Regions from separate parts of the Sphingobium aquiterrae genome, predicted to be linked through region 2. Evidence: riboswitches for the same ligand, from Rfam matches in the RefSeq annotation. Region 2 holds a riboswitch; each other region holds the start of a gene.
What was found. Region 2 has a riboswitch for cobalamin ahead of WFP78_RS12985 (TonB-dependent receptor plug domain-containing protein). Riboswitches for the same ligand answer to the same signal wherever they lie in the genome.

Region 1 (5,271 bases), on a different contig from region 2:
GCGACTATCCTGTGCTGGAGCTGGACAGCGCCAATGATTACCCGGCCATCGTGCGCCAGATCCGCATCGTGGCGAAGGCGGTGGGCCATCCCGAGCGGGGCGAGGCGATGATCGCCCGGATGGATCGCGAATTGGCGGCGCTGCCAAGGGTCGGCGGCGGCAAGGTCGCGGCCTATTATCAGCGGCGCGGCTATATGACCGGCACGGGTACGCTGGTCGATGACCTGATGACGCGGGTGGGCCTGATCAATCTGGCGGGCAGGCTGGGCAAGCCGCCGTTGTCGCAACTGTCGCTGGAAGAGATGATCGCGGCCCGCCCCGACTATCTGGTCGTCGAGAGCGCGACCGACCGCGTGGCCGATCAGGGGACGGAGATGCTGCACCACCCGATCCTGAAGGACATTCCCCGCCTGCGCGTGCCGGAGGCGTGGACGGTGTGCGGCGGCCCGGCCTATGTCCGCGCCGCTCGCACCCTCACCGATCAGCTGCGCGCGATACGCCGCCCAAATCGCTGAGCGCATGAGGACGCGCGGCGGGGCACCGGCCGGGCGCCGCACGCCGCTCCGTCCCCCGCCGCCGGTCCGCATCAGAAGCCGACCTTCACGCCGCCATAGGCCGCGCGGCCGGCGGAGACATAGCTGAACACCTCTTCATAGCGCTCATCGGTCAGGTTCTCGACCCGGCCATAGATCGCGACGCCGGGCCGCAGCTTATATTCGGCGTTGATGTTCACCAGCGCATAATCCTTCAGCGCCATCCTGACCGGCACATAGCTGGGATCGATATAGGCATCGTCCTGCTGCCGGCCGTTGTAGCGCAGGGTGAGCGTGCCCGAAAAGCGCTCGTCGGTGCTGAACACGGTCGCGTTGAAGCTCGCCACATGCCCGGGCCGCCGCACCTCGACAACGCCATCCTCGCGGGCCTTGAGATAGGTGTAGGCTGCGTCGAGGCGCAGTTGCCTGATGGGCCGCGCGCTGGCGAAGACCTCCAGCCCATGCTGCTTCGATGTCGTCGTGCGGTTGCCTGGCGTCGCCACGAAATCCGGTGCGGGGTAGGTGGTGTAGATCTCATCCTTCAGCCGGCTGTCGAACCAGGTGGCGCCGATGGTCGCCGCGCCATCGCCCAGGCTCTGCTCGATGCCCGCTTCCCAGCCTTCGGACTTTTCCGGCTTCAGGTTCGGGTTGCCGATATAGCGGCCCGCATCATAGCTGAAGAGTTCGAAATAGCCGGGGTTCTTGACGCCCGTGCCATAGGCGGCGCGGATGCGCGTGCCGGTTTCGAAGCGATAGCTGCCCTGCACCCGCCATGTCGTCGTATCGGCGAAGCGGTTGTTGAAATCATGGCGGACAGAGGCGCCCAGCGCCAGCGCGTCGCCGGCGTTCAGCTCATATTGGCCGACCAGCCCGACATTGTCGGTATGCCGCTTGCCGCCGAAGGAGAAGGGGGAGGCGACGCTGTTCTGGAACTGCTCGCGCTCCACGTCGACGGCGGCGGTCAGCCTGTGGGACAGAGCTTCGTCGCCCAGCTTCAGGCTGCTGGTGAAGGAGCCCTTCAGCCGCTGGCCCTTGTCGCCATAATCGATGCCGAAGGGGGAGTAACCGGTGCGCTTCGTGTCGGCGATCTGGCCCGACAGGGTGCTGACCCAGCGCCCGTCGAGCGCGGTGAACTCGCCGCTCAGCAGGCCGTAAAAGGCGCGGTTCTTCACATGGACGCCGGGGCTGTCGATGACATAGCCGAAGGTCGGGCTGCTCGTGTCGATGTCCGTATTGTTGTTGTCCGCGTCGGTATAGCTATAGCGGGCGACGCCGGTCAGCTTGAAGCTGTCGGTGGGCGTCCAGATGAGCTTGCCGCTGGCGCCGATATTGTCCGACCCGGTATCGCGCTGGCCGCCGCGCGCCGTCGCATAGCCGTCCGTATGATAATAGGAGGCCGACAGCGCATAATCGAGCGTGCCCGATACGCCCGCCGCGCGCGCGCCGCCGCTGAAGGTGCCGAGGGAGCCGCCCTCCGCGCGCAGGCTGTAGCCGGGTGCTTCCGTGCCCGTAAGCGTCATATAATGGATAACGCCACCGATCGCATCCGACCCATAGAGCGAGGATTGCTGGCCGCGCAGCACCTCTATGCGCGCCTGCGGATCGGCGATCAGCGTGCCGAAATCATATTCGCCCTGATAGGGGTCCGCCACCTCGATGCCGTCGATCAGCACGAGGACGTGATTGCCCTCCGTGCCGCGGATGCGCACCTGCGTCAGGTTGCCGATGCCGCCGACGCGGTTGACCGCGACGCCCGGCACATCGCGCAGGATGTCGGAGACGATGCGGGTCTGGCGCTGGTCCAGCGTCGCGCTGTCCAGCACCGTCACGGACGCGCCGAGCCGGTCGACGGGCACGCCCTCGCCGGAGCGCGATGCGGTGACGACGATGGCTGCGCCATCCGCCGTGTCGAGGTCGCCCGGAACGGGCCGGGTCTGCGCATGGAGCGGCATCGCTGTGATCGCGGCCAGCGCGCAGGTGGAAAGGAAAAGGCTCTTCATCGTCATTGCCCCCGGCGCCTGAGCATGAAAGGCGGAGGCGTGCCGTTTGCCTTGAGCGAACGGTCGGCGCGTTGCGGGCGGACGGGCACCTTGTCGCCGCCGGCGTTGCGCCGATGCGGCCTCCACCGCATCGTTCGTCGCTCAGACGGAGAACACCGTGCCTCGACCATCCCCTGGACCCAGGCAAGAGCGACCAAGCGCCGGCAGGTCTCCTGGCTCGCGGGTCACGGCACGATGCACACCTTCCCATGCCGGCGCGCATCGGCGCCGGCCCAGTGGTCGCCCGTCATCCCCGAAGGGGCGCAGGACAAGTGCATCGCGCTCGCCGCTTACAGTTGCAGGGACAGCCGCGGATTTGGATGGCAAGCCACCCGCACCGCATTCCCTCTTAGGCCCCTTGGCAGGGGCACCGGCGCGATCAGTCGGGAAACGGGTGAAACCCGCTGCCCGCGGCGGGCCATAGGGCAAAGGACGGGCGCTGCCAATCCCGTGCCCGCCAAACGGAAGCAGGCCCGCATCGGGGGGATGCGGACCTGCGGCGATTTCAGCGCTGCGATGGGTGGGCGCTTGTTTGAGCTTTGAGTGCCTATTTGACCTTGGCGAGATAGGCCGTCATCCGCTTGGCGGCGAAGGGCGCCAGCTTCACGGCCTTGGCCGCTGCGATGTCCGCCGGGGTCGGCTTGCCGACCTGGACCAGCGCCACCATGCCCATGGAATAATGCGGCATGCACTTGATGCCGTAGAGGCCGGGCTTGGTGACGACCATCGACGCTTCCTTGTTCATCGCGCCCTTCATCGGCGTGGCGCCGGCGGGCAGCATGGTGGGAATGGTCTCTGCATTATGGCTGGGATTGGTGGGGTTGAAGACGATCCGGTCGCCGACCGCGGCCTTGATGAAAGACGGTTCGAACACCATCGCGCCCTCTGGGCCCTGGTTCTTCATGTGGACGACGATGTCCTTGGCCAGCGCCGGGGTGGCAGCCAGGGAAAAGGCGATGGCGAGGATGGGGGCAGCAAGGGCAGCCGAACGACGAAACATGGTCTTCTCTCCCGATTCGATTCCTGGTTACGACATTTTTCGTTACGATATTCTCTTGGGCGGCGACATGGACATCCGGCCATGCCTATGGCTGCTGGAGGGATGAAAGAACTGCCGGAAGGCGGCAATTGTCCTTTGGTGCAAGGCGGATAGAGGCGGGCGGCGATTCAGCGTTCGGGTATCGCGGGCGTCAGCGCAAGGCCCAGGTCGGCCCATCCGTCCGATCCCTCGGCCATCCACCAGACCCGGCTATAGCCCATGGCGCGCAGCCGCTTCGCCGCGTTCCAGCTCATCCAGCAATCGGCAAGGCAGAAGGTGACGATCATCCGGTCTCGCCGCCCGCGCGACAGGCGGGCGATGCCTTTGGCAAACCATGTCGCGATGTCCGGCGCGGGCACGCCGCGGCCGGCTTCGGGAAACCAGTGGGCGCCGGGGATGGTGGCGCGGGCGCGCGCCAGCCGCCAGCGTCCGTCCGCCTCGCGGTGGCCGCCTTCGGCCGGGGTGACATCGATGAACAACGCGTCCCTGTCCGGCCGCAGCATGGCGGCGGCGTTCGGCGCGATGCGGCCGACGCCGTCGGGCGGGCGGATGACGGGCGCGCGATAATGGGCGATGCGATAGCCGTCCGGGTCGAACAGCGGTTCGCCATCCTGCGCCTGCCCCGCCGTTGCCGCGCACAGCGACAGCAGTGTCGCTGCGATCCATGCCCATGCCCGCATCCTGTCCCCCTCCCTGCTGGCCGATGCTTCGGCCCAAGGTCCTATGCCAAGGTCCTATGCCAAGGTCCTATGGTAGCCGATCCTGCGCCGGTGTAGACCCGGCAATAGGGAGAAGGATGTGGCAAAAGGCCAACGCCTTGCATGGATGATCGCCATGGTCGCGGTACTGGGCGGTGCCATGCCCGCGCGTGCGGGCGCCCCTTATCCGGCCGATCCGCTGGGATCGCCGATGTGGCAGGCCCATGCCCGCACGCTCTTCGGCGACGATCCGGTGCGGTTCGATCCGCGCGTGCGGGTGCTCTATCCCGAGATTGCGGAGAACCAGCGCAGCTTTCCCGTCGCCATCGACGCGCGCGGCATCGCCGATGTGAAGCGCATCGTGCTGCTGGTCGACCTCAACCCCATTCCCATCGCGATAGATTACCGCCCCGTGGCGGCGGCGCCCTATGTCGCGACCCGGATCAAGCTGGACCAGCGCACGCCGGTGCGCGGCGCGGTGCAGCTCAGGAGCGGCGCATGGCTGGTGTCGGGCGGCTGGGTGGATGCGGCGGGCGGCGGTTGCTCGACCCCGCCGGTCAGCCGGGTCAAGGGCGACTGGGCGCAGCATCTGGGGGAGATCAGGGGCGAGGCATGGCCGGTGGGCGAAACGCAAAGCCGCCTGCGCGTCAGCTTTCGTCATCCGATGGATACGGGGCTGGTCGACAATATCGCCACCTATCATCTCGAAACCCTGCGCGTGGCCAATGCGGCGGGCAGGACGCTGGGCGACATGGAGATCTGGGCTGCGGTGGCGGAGGACCCGGCGCTCACGCTGATGCTGGACGCGGCGGCGGGGGAGAGCCTGACGGTCGATGCGCGCGACACCAATGGGCGGGACTATCATGCCGTGATCGGCGTGGCGAAGCAGTCGCCCGGCCTGCTGGCGGCGCAGCGCTGATGCCGACGCGCCGCCCGCTGCCCACGCGACGGCCAGTGCCCAC
Region 2 (5,271 bases):
TCTCCATCATCGCGATGTTTCCGGCGAGCGCCCGCAGGTGAAGCTCGGGATATCCGCCCGGCAGCCACAGGGCATCGCAGGGCGGCAGCGCCCCATCGCGAATCGGGGAGAAAAAGCGCAGGCGAGCACCCATCCTTTCCAGCAGGGCGAGATTGGCCGGATAGAGAAACGCAAAGCCATCGTCGCGGGCGACGGCGATTCTGACATCCTCCAGCAGGCGCGGCGGCTCCCCATCGTCCGGCGCGGCGAAAGACACCGGCGGCGGCAGCCATTGCGCATCGGCGGACAGAAGCGCCGCCGCGCGCTCGATCCGGGCATCGAGATCGTCGATTTCCTGCGCCTGGACGAGCCCCAGATGCCGTTCTGGAAGTGCGATCCCACCATCGCGGAACAATGCGCCCAGCCAGCGGACATCCCCCCTTAGGCTGTCTCGCAGCATCCCGGCATGGCGCGCACCCGCCACCCGATTGGCGAGCACGGCGCTGACACCGATATCGTCCCGATAGCTGGCAAGGCCATGCACCAGCGCGCCGAAGCTCTGCGCCATCGCGGAACCATCGACCACCGCCAGCACCGGCAGGCCGAAGCGCGCCGCTAGGTCGGCGGCGGAAGGATGGCCGTCGAACAACCCCATCACGCCTTCGACAAGGATCACATCGGCGTCGCGCGCCGCTTCATGCAGCAGGGCGCGGCAATAGGCCTCACCCCCCATGAACAGGTCGAGCTGATGGACGGGCGCCCCCGATGCGCACTCCAGGATCATCGGGTCCAGGAAATCCGGGCCGCATTTGAACACGCGCACCCGCCGCCCGGCCATGCGATGCCGCCGGGCGAGCGCCGCGGTGACAAGCGTCTTGCCCTGCCCCGATGCCGGCGCGGCGACCAGCAAGGCCGGGCATCGGGCGTCACCCCGCATCGATCGATGCCGCCACGGCCCTCGGATCAACGACCGCCTTGTGGTGCTGGCCCTCCATGTCGCTCATCGGCGCTGTCCCGATGACTGGCCGGACGTCAGCAATACGACCACCGCATGACAGGCGATCGCAACGCCCGTCCATGTCAGCGTCGACAGCAGCGATCCGGGGAAATAGCGGATGATGCGCCCCGCGAACCCGGCCAGCGACGGGTCCTTGAAATGGCCGCTCAGGACATAGAATCCACCGCTGGAAAACAGATGGCCGACAAATGTCGCGCCGACCGCCAGCACGACGATCGCGGGCAGGATGGCAAGGCTCGCCCCCATGCGCTTCGCCGCGAAACGCCCGGCGCACCACATGGTGCCATAGGCCGGCACCAGCATCCAGTAGGCCGGGGTGAAGCAGAAGGACGCCCCGCCCCTCGCGCCGATGACGACAAGGTCGATGGCAAAGGCGAGCAGGAACAGCGCCGGAAAGGCCATGCGCGAACGGATATAATATCCGGCGACGAAAAAGCTCGCCCAGCCGGTGTCGGGCAGGTGGACATAGGCGCTGAGCGAATGGGTGCGGGTGGCAAGCATCACCAGCGCCAGCAGCGCAAAAATGCCAAGGTCGAAACGCGTGCGTTGGGCCATCATCATGGTCTCCGAACAGGAAAGGGAATCAGCGATGCCGGCGCAAAGGCCGGCGGGGAAAGCGCATCGTGGCCGGCATGGTGGCTGCACACCACGCGCGCCGGGCCATGGCGTCATTCTTCAGCTGTGAGGCATCATCGCGGCTCCCCCCTTCAACGTTACGCACAATGTCGTCACGCAAGGGGTTCAGCCCTCGTCCGCCCGGTACATCCCGCCCGCGCGAAGGATCGACGGCAACCGGCCGGTTTCCTGACTTCTCGGTTCCTCGCGCCCTCGCCGCCTTCTCAGGGCCAAGACCCCAATGGCATGTGGCGAAGCGCTCGCCGATGACAGTTGCGGGAGCAGTGCCGGCTTTGGCCAGATGGCCGTTCCGGACTTCCCGATTAAGCCCTTTCGGGCACCCGTTGCGCCACCGGGGATAGGATAGCGGGCGTCGTTGCGCAAGCGTGCGGCATGATCGCGGCTTGCGGAATGCTGCAACGCACGGTATCTGCCCGCCTCGCGACAGGTTCCCCGAAAGGGGATTCAAAGGGAACGGGGTTCGATACCCCGGCTGCCCCTGCAACTGTGAGCGGTGAGCCATCGGGCCAAATGCCATTGGGACTTTCGGGTTCTGAGAAGGCGGTCCGGAACGGCGTCGACCCGCAAGCCAGGAGACCTGCCTGACGCGGTCGTTCTTCGTCCGGGCAGGGTGCACCGGCCGAGCGGGGTCTTCCTCGAGCAACGACATTGACTGCCTCGCGCGGGAAAGCGCGGGCCGGATGTCGTGCGCATGCGCCCGTGCATTCTCCCGCGTCTCCCGTTCGGGGCTCCGTGCCTTTGGGGGACCGAATCAATGCATACCGTTTCACATTTCTTCTGCCTTTCCGCTCTTATCGCCTCGCCCGCGCTGGCCCAGACGCCCGATACGGAAGCCAGTGCTGGCGCCGACGCCGACAACAGCCAGATCGTCGTCACCGCGCTGCGCACCCCGGTCGAGCGCGACCGGGTCTCGTCCAGCGTGACCGTGCTCGACCGCGAGGATATCGAACAGGCACAGCCGATCGCCATATCGGACGCGCTCGTGCGGACACCGGGCATCAGCATGGTCCGCAACGGCGGCTATGGCACCACGACATCGCTGCGCATCCGTGGCGCGGATGCCGGGCAGACGGTGTTCGTCATCGACGGGATGCGGCTGGCCGATCCGTCATCGACGGCGGGCGGCTACAGCTTTTCCAACCTGCTGACCGACGATATCGAGCGGATCGAGATATTGCGCGGGCCGCAATCCATCCTCTGGGGCAGCGACGCCATCGGCGGCGTGGTGAATGTCCAGACCGCGCGCCCCACAAAAGCGCTGGAGGGCAGCGCCGCGATGGAGGCCGGATCGCGCCAGACGATCAGCGGCCGGGCGGCTGTCGGCGGGCATAGCGACCTGCTGGACTGGCGCCTGTCCGGATCGACCTTCACCACGGACGGGATTTCCGCGCTCGCCAGCGGAACGGAAAAGGACGGTTATCGCCGCAACGCCGGCAATGGCACCGCCACGCTGCGCCTCTCGCAGGCGGTCTCGGTCGACCTTCGCGGCTATTATGCCAGCGCCCGCAATGATTTCGACGGCAGCTCCGGCGACGCCCCCGTCTATGGGCTGACGAAGGAATGGACCGTCTATGCCGGCATCAACGCGGCGCTGCTGGATGGCCGGCTGAGGAACCGGATCGCCATCCTGCAGAGCGATACCGACCGCGAGAATTACGATCCGCGCCGCACGATCCGCGCCCTCAATTTCGATGCGAAGGGCAAGGTCCGCCGCTATGAATATCAGGGCACCTTCACGCTTTCACCGCTGGCCGACATGGTCTTCGGCGCGGAGCGCGAGGAGCAGCGGATGACCAATGGCTCGCCCGCCAACAACGCCCTGCCCTATACACTGACGCAGACGCGCGCCGATATCGACAGCCTCTATGCCGAGCTGCGCCTGACGCCTCTTGCCGGGCTGACGCTGAACGGCGGCGCGCGGCGGGATCATCATTCCAACTTCGGCGGAAACACGGTATTCAGCGCCGGGGCGGCATGGTCGCTGAACAAGGGGGCGACCGTGCTGCGCGCCAGCTATGACGAAGGGTTCAAGGCGCCATCGCTCTATCAGCTGTTCAGCCTCTATGGCGCGGCCAACCTGCAGCCGGAAAAGGCGCAAAGCTGGGAGGCGGGCATCGAACAGGCGCTGCTGGGTGAGAAGCTGCGGCTTTCGGGCACATGGTTCGAACGGCAGACCGATAATCTGATCGACTTCGCCTATTGCCCGACCAGCGGCGCGCTGCCGGCCATATGCTATGTCCCCGGCACCACGACCACGCGTTTCGGCTATTATGCCAATGTGAACAAGAGCCGCGCCCATGGGCTGGAATTTGCCGGCACGCTCCACCTCGGGCGCCTGACCATGGATGGCAATTACAGCTGGATCGCCGCCGTCGACCGGACCGAAGGCGGCAATTTCAATCGGCAGCTGGCGCGCGTGCCCCGGCATCTGGCCAATGGCCGGATCGGCTATGATTTCCCCTTCGGCGTCACCACCAGCGTTGCCCTGCGCTATGCGGGTGGCAGCCTCGACCGGATCGGCGGCACCATGCTGGACGATTATCTGCTGACGGACCTGCGGGCGGAATGGAAGCTCCTGCCCGGCCTGACCGTGCAGGGCCGGATCGAAAACCTGTTCGACGTCGCCTATGAGACGGCGGGCGGCTATTCATCGCTCGGCCGCTCCGTCTATCTCGGCATCAGGAGCCGTTTCTGATGCTGCGCCGGGTGGAGGATGGATCGGCGGCTGGAACGGGGGTGGTCGTGTGCAGCACATGCCGCCTTTCCCCCGAACAGCGCGAGGACGGGGACGGGCGGCGCGGCGGTGCGCTGCTCGGCGATGCCTTGCGGCGCGTCAAAGACGGCGATCCCGCCTTTGACGGCATCGCCGTGCAGGACATGGCCTGCCTGTTCGCCTGCACCCGGCACTGCACCGTCCACATCCGCGCGCCGGGCAAGATCGGCTATGTGCTGGGCGATTTCACGCCCGATGACGATGCCGCCCGCGCCATCCTCGATTATGCCCGCCATCATGCCGCCAGCGCGGAAGGACAGGTGCGCTATGCCGACTGGCCGGCCGGCGTGAAAGGCCATTTCATCACCCGCACCCCGCCAGAGGGATTTGTGGTGCCATGAGCCTGTTTCCTTCCGTCGCGGCATTCGAGCATGCGCTCGCCAACCTGACGCAGCCCGATCCGCAGGCCATGGAGGCCACTTCGCTCCGGCAGGCGGCATTGACCAAACCGGCCGGATCGCTGGGGCGGCTGGAAGAGATCGCGCTGTTCATGGCGAGTTGGCAGGGCACCGCCCGCCCCCGCGCGGAGCGCATCCGGGCGGCCGTGTTCGCCGGCAATCATGGCGTGGTCGCGCAAGGGGTCAGCGCCTTTCCGCCGGAGGTGACGCAGCAGATGGTCGCCAATTTCCGCGCCGGCGGGGCGGCGATCAATGCGCTGGCGGGGGCGTGCGGGGCCGAGCTGACGGTCATCCCGCTCGACCTCGACAGGCCAACGGGCGACATCAGCCGCGCGCCCGCGCTGACCGAAGCGGAATGCCTGGCCGCCCTGTCGGCCGGGGCACAGGTCGTCACCGCCGGCATCGACCTGCTGTTCGTCGGCGAGATGGGGATCGGCAACACCACCCCCGCCGCCGCGCTCTGCGCA
Region 3 (5,271 bases), on a different contig from region 2:
GGCCGCTCTTCATGCGCAGGTCGAGCCGGCCCTCGGCGCCGGAGATGCGCACCCGGTTGAGGTTGATGAACTGGAAGATCGCGGGATTGGAAGGGGTGAACCCGCCGCCGACCACTTCCTGGCTGATGAAGTTGCGATAGCGCCCGGTAAAGCCGGTCACGCCGCCGCTCACCAGCCCTTCGGCGAAGCGCAGGCCGCCTTCATAGGTTTCGCTCGTTTCCGGCTTCAGGTTCGGATTGGGCAGCGAGGTGTAGCCCTGGGCGAGGTTCTGGAAGAACTGGTTGACCTGCGTGGGGGAGGGCGCCTTGAAGCCGCGCGCATAGTTGGCGAACAGGTTGACGCCGCCCAGTTTCACGACCCCGCCGATCTTGGGGGAGAGGCGCGATCCGTTCTGGCCCGCCGTATCGAACACCGGCAGCAGCGGATCGTCCTTCGGATCGAGCTTGTAATGGTCGAAGCGCAGCACCGGATAGAGGGTGAACATGCCGTCCGCCAGCGCGATCTCGTCGCCCAGATAGGCGCCGGCGAGCGTGAAGTCGGTGATCGGGAAGGCGCGGGTCGGGAAGGTGTCGGGAGGCGTCGGCGTGGTGCCGTCGCGCAGCCCCTTCTGCCGCGTGACGCTGATGTCCCCGCCATAGACGACGCGGTGGGCGATGGCGCCGGTGCGCAGGTCGCTCCGCAGTTCGGCGCTGGCCCCGATGACGCGGTTCTCGAAGGTGTTGAGCCGGGTGCGGTCGGCGGCGGTGTTGCGGTCCTCGGCGCTGAACTGGCGGTTCTCGCCATCCTGATACCAGAGCGACAGTTGCGCCTCGTCGATCGCGCCCGTGCCGCGATACCGCCAGTCGAGGCTGACGCGATCGCGGCGGGTCTTGTCGTGCGCCGTAAGGCCGATGACGCTGGTGGCGCTCGTCGCCGCGGCGGCGATGCCGCTGAGCACATTGGTGCGCATGTCGTCGTCCAGATGATCGAAGGTCAGCCGGACGCGATGCGCCTCGCCGGGGTTCCAGACGATCTTGCCCAGCACGGCATTGGAGCGGCTGTCCTGCGGATTGGGCGTGGTCCGGTTGGCATTGGGCGCGTCGTTCGTCCCCTTGTTGTCGAATTCATGCCCGTCCCGGCGGGTATAGGCGACCAGAGCCGACCATGCCCCGCTTCGCCCGGCCAGAATGGCGGTCTCGGAAAACTGGTCGTCCGCCGAATCATAGGCCGCGCGGACGAGGCCCGCGACATTGCGGTCCTTGCGCAGGAAATCCTCGGGGTCGCTGGTGACGAAGCTGACCGCGCCGGCCAGGCCGTCGCTGCCGTAAAGCGCGGAAGCGGGGCCGCGCAGGATTTCGACGGACTTGATGAGGCCGACATCGACATAGTCGCCGCGTCCCGCCGACTGCGCGCCGAAGTCGAAACCATCGGGCACGCGCACGCCGTCGACCTGGATCAGCACGCGATTGCCTTCAAGGCCGCGGATGTTGAAGCCGGCATTGCCGTCCCGGCCTGTCGTGCCGCTCGCCGCCCCGAAGCGCGTGGGCGCCCGCCGGACGCTGACGCCGGGCTCGAACCGCACGAGGTCCTTGATGTCGGACACCATCTGGTCGGCGATCTGCCGATCCGAAATGACCGAGACCGTCGCGGGCACGTCGATCACGGCCTGCGGCAGGCGCGTAGCGGTCACGGTGATCGCGTTGCGCTGGTCGAAGGTAACAAGCGGGTCGCCATCCTGCGCCCGCGCCAGGCCGGGGGCCAGGGCAAGGGTGGCGGCCAGCGCCGGGATCGACGCTGACAGGATCATGTGCTGCGGACGCCGCGCATCCGGCTTGGAAACGGCCAATGAAGCCCCCTTTAATATTGATAATGATTCTCATGTGCTGTTTATCGGCAGGGAAGGCCCTCCGTCAACATGAAGTGCAAAAGGAGGACCGCGACGAACCGCCCGGTTCGATGAGCGTCCGATGGGCGCGGCGTGCCGGACGTGCTTTTATCTTCACTTTTCGGCAAGGCGCCTCTATGCCCCGCGTTGAAGGACGGCATGAGCCGCCCTTCGAAGATCGCGCCGGTGCCCCGAAAGGGGCTTAAAATGGGAATGCGGTACGGATGCCTTGGCATCCTATTCCGCAGCTGTCCCTGCAACTGTAAGCGGTGAGCGCGATGCATATCGACCTTCCGGGATCATCGGGGGGTCAGCCACTGGGCCGGACGCTAAGTCATGCGGGGCCTGGGAAGGCCATGCATCGTGCGATGACCCGTGAGCCAGGAGACCTGCCGGCGTCTGGTCGCTCTTGCCTGGTCCAGGGGATGGCCGTGGCACGGTACTCCGTCTGAGCGACGCTTGTGCGGCGGGAGCCGCACCGGCATGCGTGCCGGGCGCTGCAGGGTGTCCGTTCGGCAGTGCATGCCGGCCGTTCGCGCGGAGGCTCCCGTCCGGTTTCGCTGACACCGACGGGGAAATACCCATGAATATCGCCTGTTTTCCGGCGACGGCGGCCGCCGCCCCACGAACGCGCGCGCACGATCGCCGCAAGCCCCGCCCCGTTTCGCCGCAGGCCCCGGCATGACCGTGCCCCAGATTTCCCCGTCTTCCCCGCAAAGGCCGCTGCGACGGCGGATGATCGGCATGTTCGGCGGGCTCATCGCCGCCAATGTCGCGCTGTGGCTGTGGGCGTTCGCGCTGTTCCCCGGCAACACCGTGATGCTCGGCACGGCGCTGCTCGCCTGGAGCCTTGGCCTGCGCCATGCCGTCGATGCCGATCATATCGCGGCGATCGACAATGTGACGCGCAAGCTGATGCAGGATGGCCAGCGGCCGCTGACGGTCGGCTTCTGGTTCGCGCTGGGGCACAGCGCCATCGTGCTGATCGCGGCGGTCACGATCGCGCTCGCGGCGAGCGCGGTCAGCCGGATCGAGGCGGTGGGCGCGGTCGGCGGCGTCATCGCCACGGCCATCTCCGCGACCTTCCTGTTCGCGATTGCGGGCATGAACCTTCTCATCCTGCGATCGGTCTGGCGCACCTTCAACGAGGTGCGCGCCGGCAAGCCCTATGGCGAGGACGATCTGGACCTGCTGCTGGGCAATCGCGGTGTCCTGTCCCGCCTGTTCCGGCCGCTGTTCCGGCTGGTGACGCGCAGCTGGCATATGGCGCCGCTGGGTTTCCTGTTCGGCCTCGGCTTCGACACGGCGACGGAGGTCGCGATCCTCGGCCTTTCGGCGGGGCAGGCGGCGAACGGGCTTTCGATCGGCACGGCCCTGATCTTCCCGCTGCTCTTCGCGGCGGGCATGGCGCTGGTCGATACGGCGGACGGCGCGATGATGATGGGCGCCTATCAATGGGCGTTCGTGAAACCCATCCGCAAGCTCTACTATAACATCACCATCACGCTGGTGTCGGCCATCGTCGCCATCATGATCGGGGGCATCGAAACCGCCGCGCTGCTGGGCGAGAAGCTGGGCCTTTCCGGCGGCATCTGGTCGCTGGCGGCGAATCTGGGCACGCATTTCAACAGCCTGGGCTTCGCGATCATCGGCCTGTTCGCTGTGTGCTGGATCATCAGCTGGGCGATCTACCGCTGGAAGGGCTTTGACGAGATCGAGGTGGCCGGTCGTGCCTGAGCGCGACCTGTCGCTGACGCTGGAGGGCGTTACCGTCCGGCGCGGGCGCACGGTTGCGGTCAGCGATGCCAGCACGCTGTTCGCGCCGGGCCGGCTGACCGCCGTCATCGGCCCCAATGGCGCGGGCAAGAGCAGCCTGATCGAAGCGGCCGCCGGGGTGCTGAAGCCGGTATCGGGCATGGTGCGGCTGGGCGACAGGCCGATGGCCGACATCGATCCGCGCATGTTGGCGTTGCAGCGCGCCTATCTGCCGCAGCGTGCGGCGGTGAGCTGGCCGATCAGCGTCGAGCGGCTGGTGGCGATCGGCCTCACGCCCTCGCTCCCGTCCTTCGGCCTGCTTTCGCCGGCCATGCGGGAGGCTGTCGACCGCGTGCTCGCCGAATGCGACCTGCTGGCCCTGCGTGACCGGCCCGCGACCGCGCTGTCGGGGGGCGAGCTGGCCCGCGCCATGCTGGCCCGGGCGCTGGTCGCCGATCCACGAATCCTGATCGCGGACGAGCCGACGGCGGGGCTCGACCCCCTGCACGCCATGGCCTGCATGCACCGCCTGCGCGCCCGCGCCGGACTGGGGGCCGTCATCGTCGTGGCGATCCATGACCTGACGCTGGTGCGGCGCTTTGCCGATGCGGTGGTCGCCATGCGCGGCGGCCGCATCCTCGCGGCTGGCCCGGCCGACACGGTGCTGTGCGCCGACACGCTGTCCCGCCTGTTCGACCTGCCGGTGCGGGTCGAGGCGGACGCTATCTCTTTTCTCGACCCCATCCCCCTGTCCGAAGGAATTTTCGCATGAGCAAGGTGCCTGCAACCGTCATCACCGGCTTTCTGGGCGCCGGCAAGACCACGCTGATCCGCCATCTGCTGGAAAATGCGGGCGGACGCCGCCTTGCGCTCATCATCAACGAGTTCGGCGATGTCGGCATCGACGGCGATCTGGTGAAGGGCTGTGGCGATGAAGCCTGCGCGGAAGAGGACATCGTGGAACTGGCCAATGGCTGCATCTGCTGCACCGTCGCCGATGATTTCCTGCCCACCATGCAGCGCCTGTTGGACCGGCCCCTGCCGCCGGACCGGATCATCATCGAGACATCCGGCCTGGCATTGCCCAAGCCGCTGCTCAAGGCGTTCCAATGGCCCGCGATCCGCACGCGCGCGACCGTGGATGGCGTGATCGCGCTGGTCGACGCGGATGCGCTTGCCGCCGGCCGCTTCGCCAGCGACGAGGCGGCGCTGGCCGCCGCGCGCGCGGCGGACCCGACGCTGGACCATGACAGCCCGATCGAGGAACTGTTCGAGGATCAGCTCGCCTGTGCCGACCTGGTGCTGCTGGGCAAGACCGACCTTGTCGATCCGCAGCTGCTGGACGCGCTGGAGCAGGGTCTGGCCGCGCGCGTGCGGCCCGGCGTCGCCATCGTCCGCAGCGCCCATGGCCGGGTGGACCCGGCGCTGTTCCTGGGCCTGGATGCCGGCGCGGAGGACGATCTGGACAGCCGCCCGTCGCATCATGACGCCGAGGGCGAAGAGCATGACCATGACGATTTCGACAGTTTCGTGCTCGACCTGGGCGAAGTCGAGGCGATCGACGGGCTGCTGGGGCCGCTTGGCGATGTCATCGCCGCCCATGGCATCCTGCGCATCAAGGGCTTCGTGGCGGTCGCCGGGCGGCCCGCGCG

Region 1: linked by a shared signal. The riboswitch ahead of WFP78_RS03255 (TonB-dependent receptor plug domain-containing protein) and the one ahead of WFP78_RS12985 (TonB-dependent receptor plug domain-containing protein) in region 2 are both predicted to bind cobalamin.
Region 3: linked by a shared signal. The riboswitch ahead of WFP78_RS10435 (HoxN/HupN/NixA family nickel/cobalt transporter) and the one ahead of WFP78_RS12985 (TonB-dependent receptor plug domain-containing protein) in region 2 are both predicted to bind cobalamin.

What each region holds. Positions count from the first base shown of each region.
Region 1 is NZ_JBANFL010000002.1:211,730-217,000, forward strand. Features, by position in the region: gene WFP78_RS03250 (ABC transporter substrate-binding protein) at 1-515, shown strand, start outside; gene WFP78_RS03255 (TonB-dependent receptor plug domain-containing protein) at 587-2,533, opposite strand; cobalamin riboswitch at 2,719-2,962, opposite strand; gene WFP78_RS03260 (pseudoazurin) at 3,120-3,572, opposite strand; gene WFP78_RS03265 (rhodanese-like domain-containing protein) at 3,740-4,291, opposite strand; gene WFP78_RS03270 (quinoprotein dehydrogenase-associated SoxYZ-like carrier) at 4,437-5,228, shown strand.
Region 2 is NZ_JBANFL010000011.1:38,154-43,424, forward strand. Features, by position in the region: gene WFP78_RS12975 (cobyrinic acid a,c-diamide synthase CobB) at 1-916, opposite strand, end outside; gene WFP78_RS12980 (hypothetical protein) at 980-1,558, opposite strand; cobalamin riboswitch at 1,775-1,972, opposite strand; cobalamin riboswitch at 2,042-2,232, shown strand; gene WFP78_RS12985 (TonB-dependent receptor plug domain-containing protein) at 2,388-4,328, shown strand; gene WFP78_RS12990 (DUF1636 domain-containing protein) at 4,328-4,747, shown strand; gene cobT (nicotinate-nucleotide--dimethylbenzimidazole phosphoribosyltransferase) at 4,744-5,271, shown strand, end outside.
Region 3 is NZ_JBANFL010000008.1:100,227-105,497, forward strand. Features, by position in the region: gene WFP78_RS10430 (TonB-dependent hemoglobin/transferrin/lactoferrin family receptor) at 1-1,825, opposite strand, end outside; cobalamin riboswitch at 2,032-2,275, shown strand; gene WFP78_RS10435 (HoxN/HupN/NixA family nickel/cobalt transporter) at 2,546-3,601, shown strand; gene WFP78_RS10440 (ABC transporter ATP-binding protein) at 3,594-4,391, shown strand; gene cobW (cobalamin biosynthesis protein CobW) at 4,388-5,271, shown strand, end outside.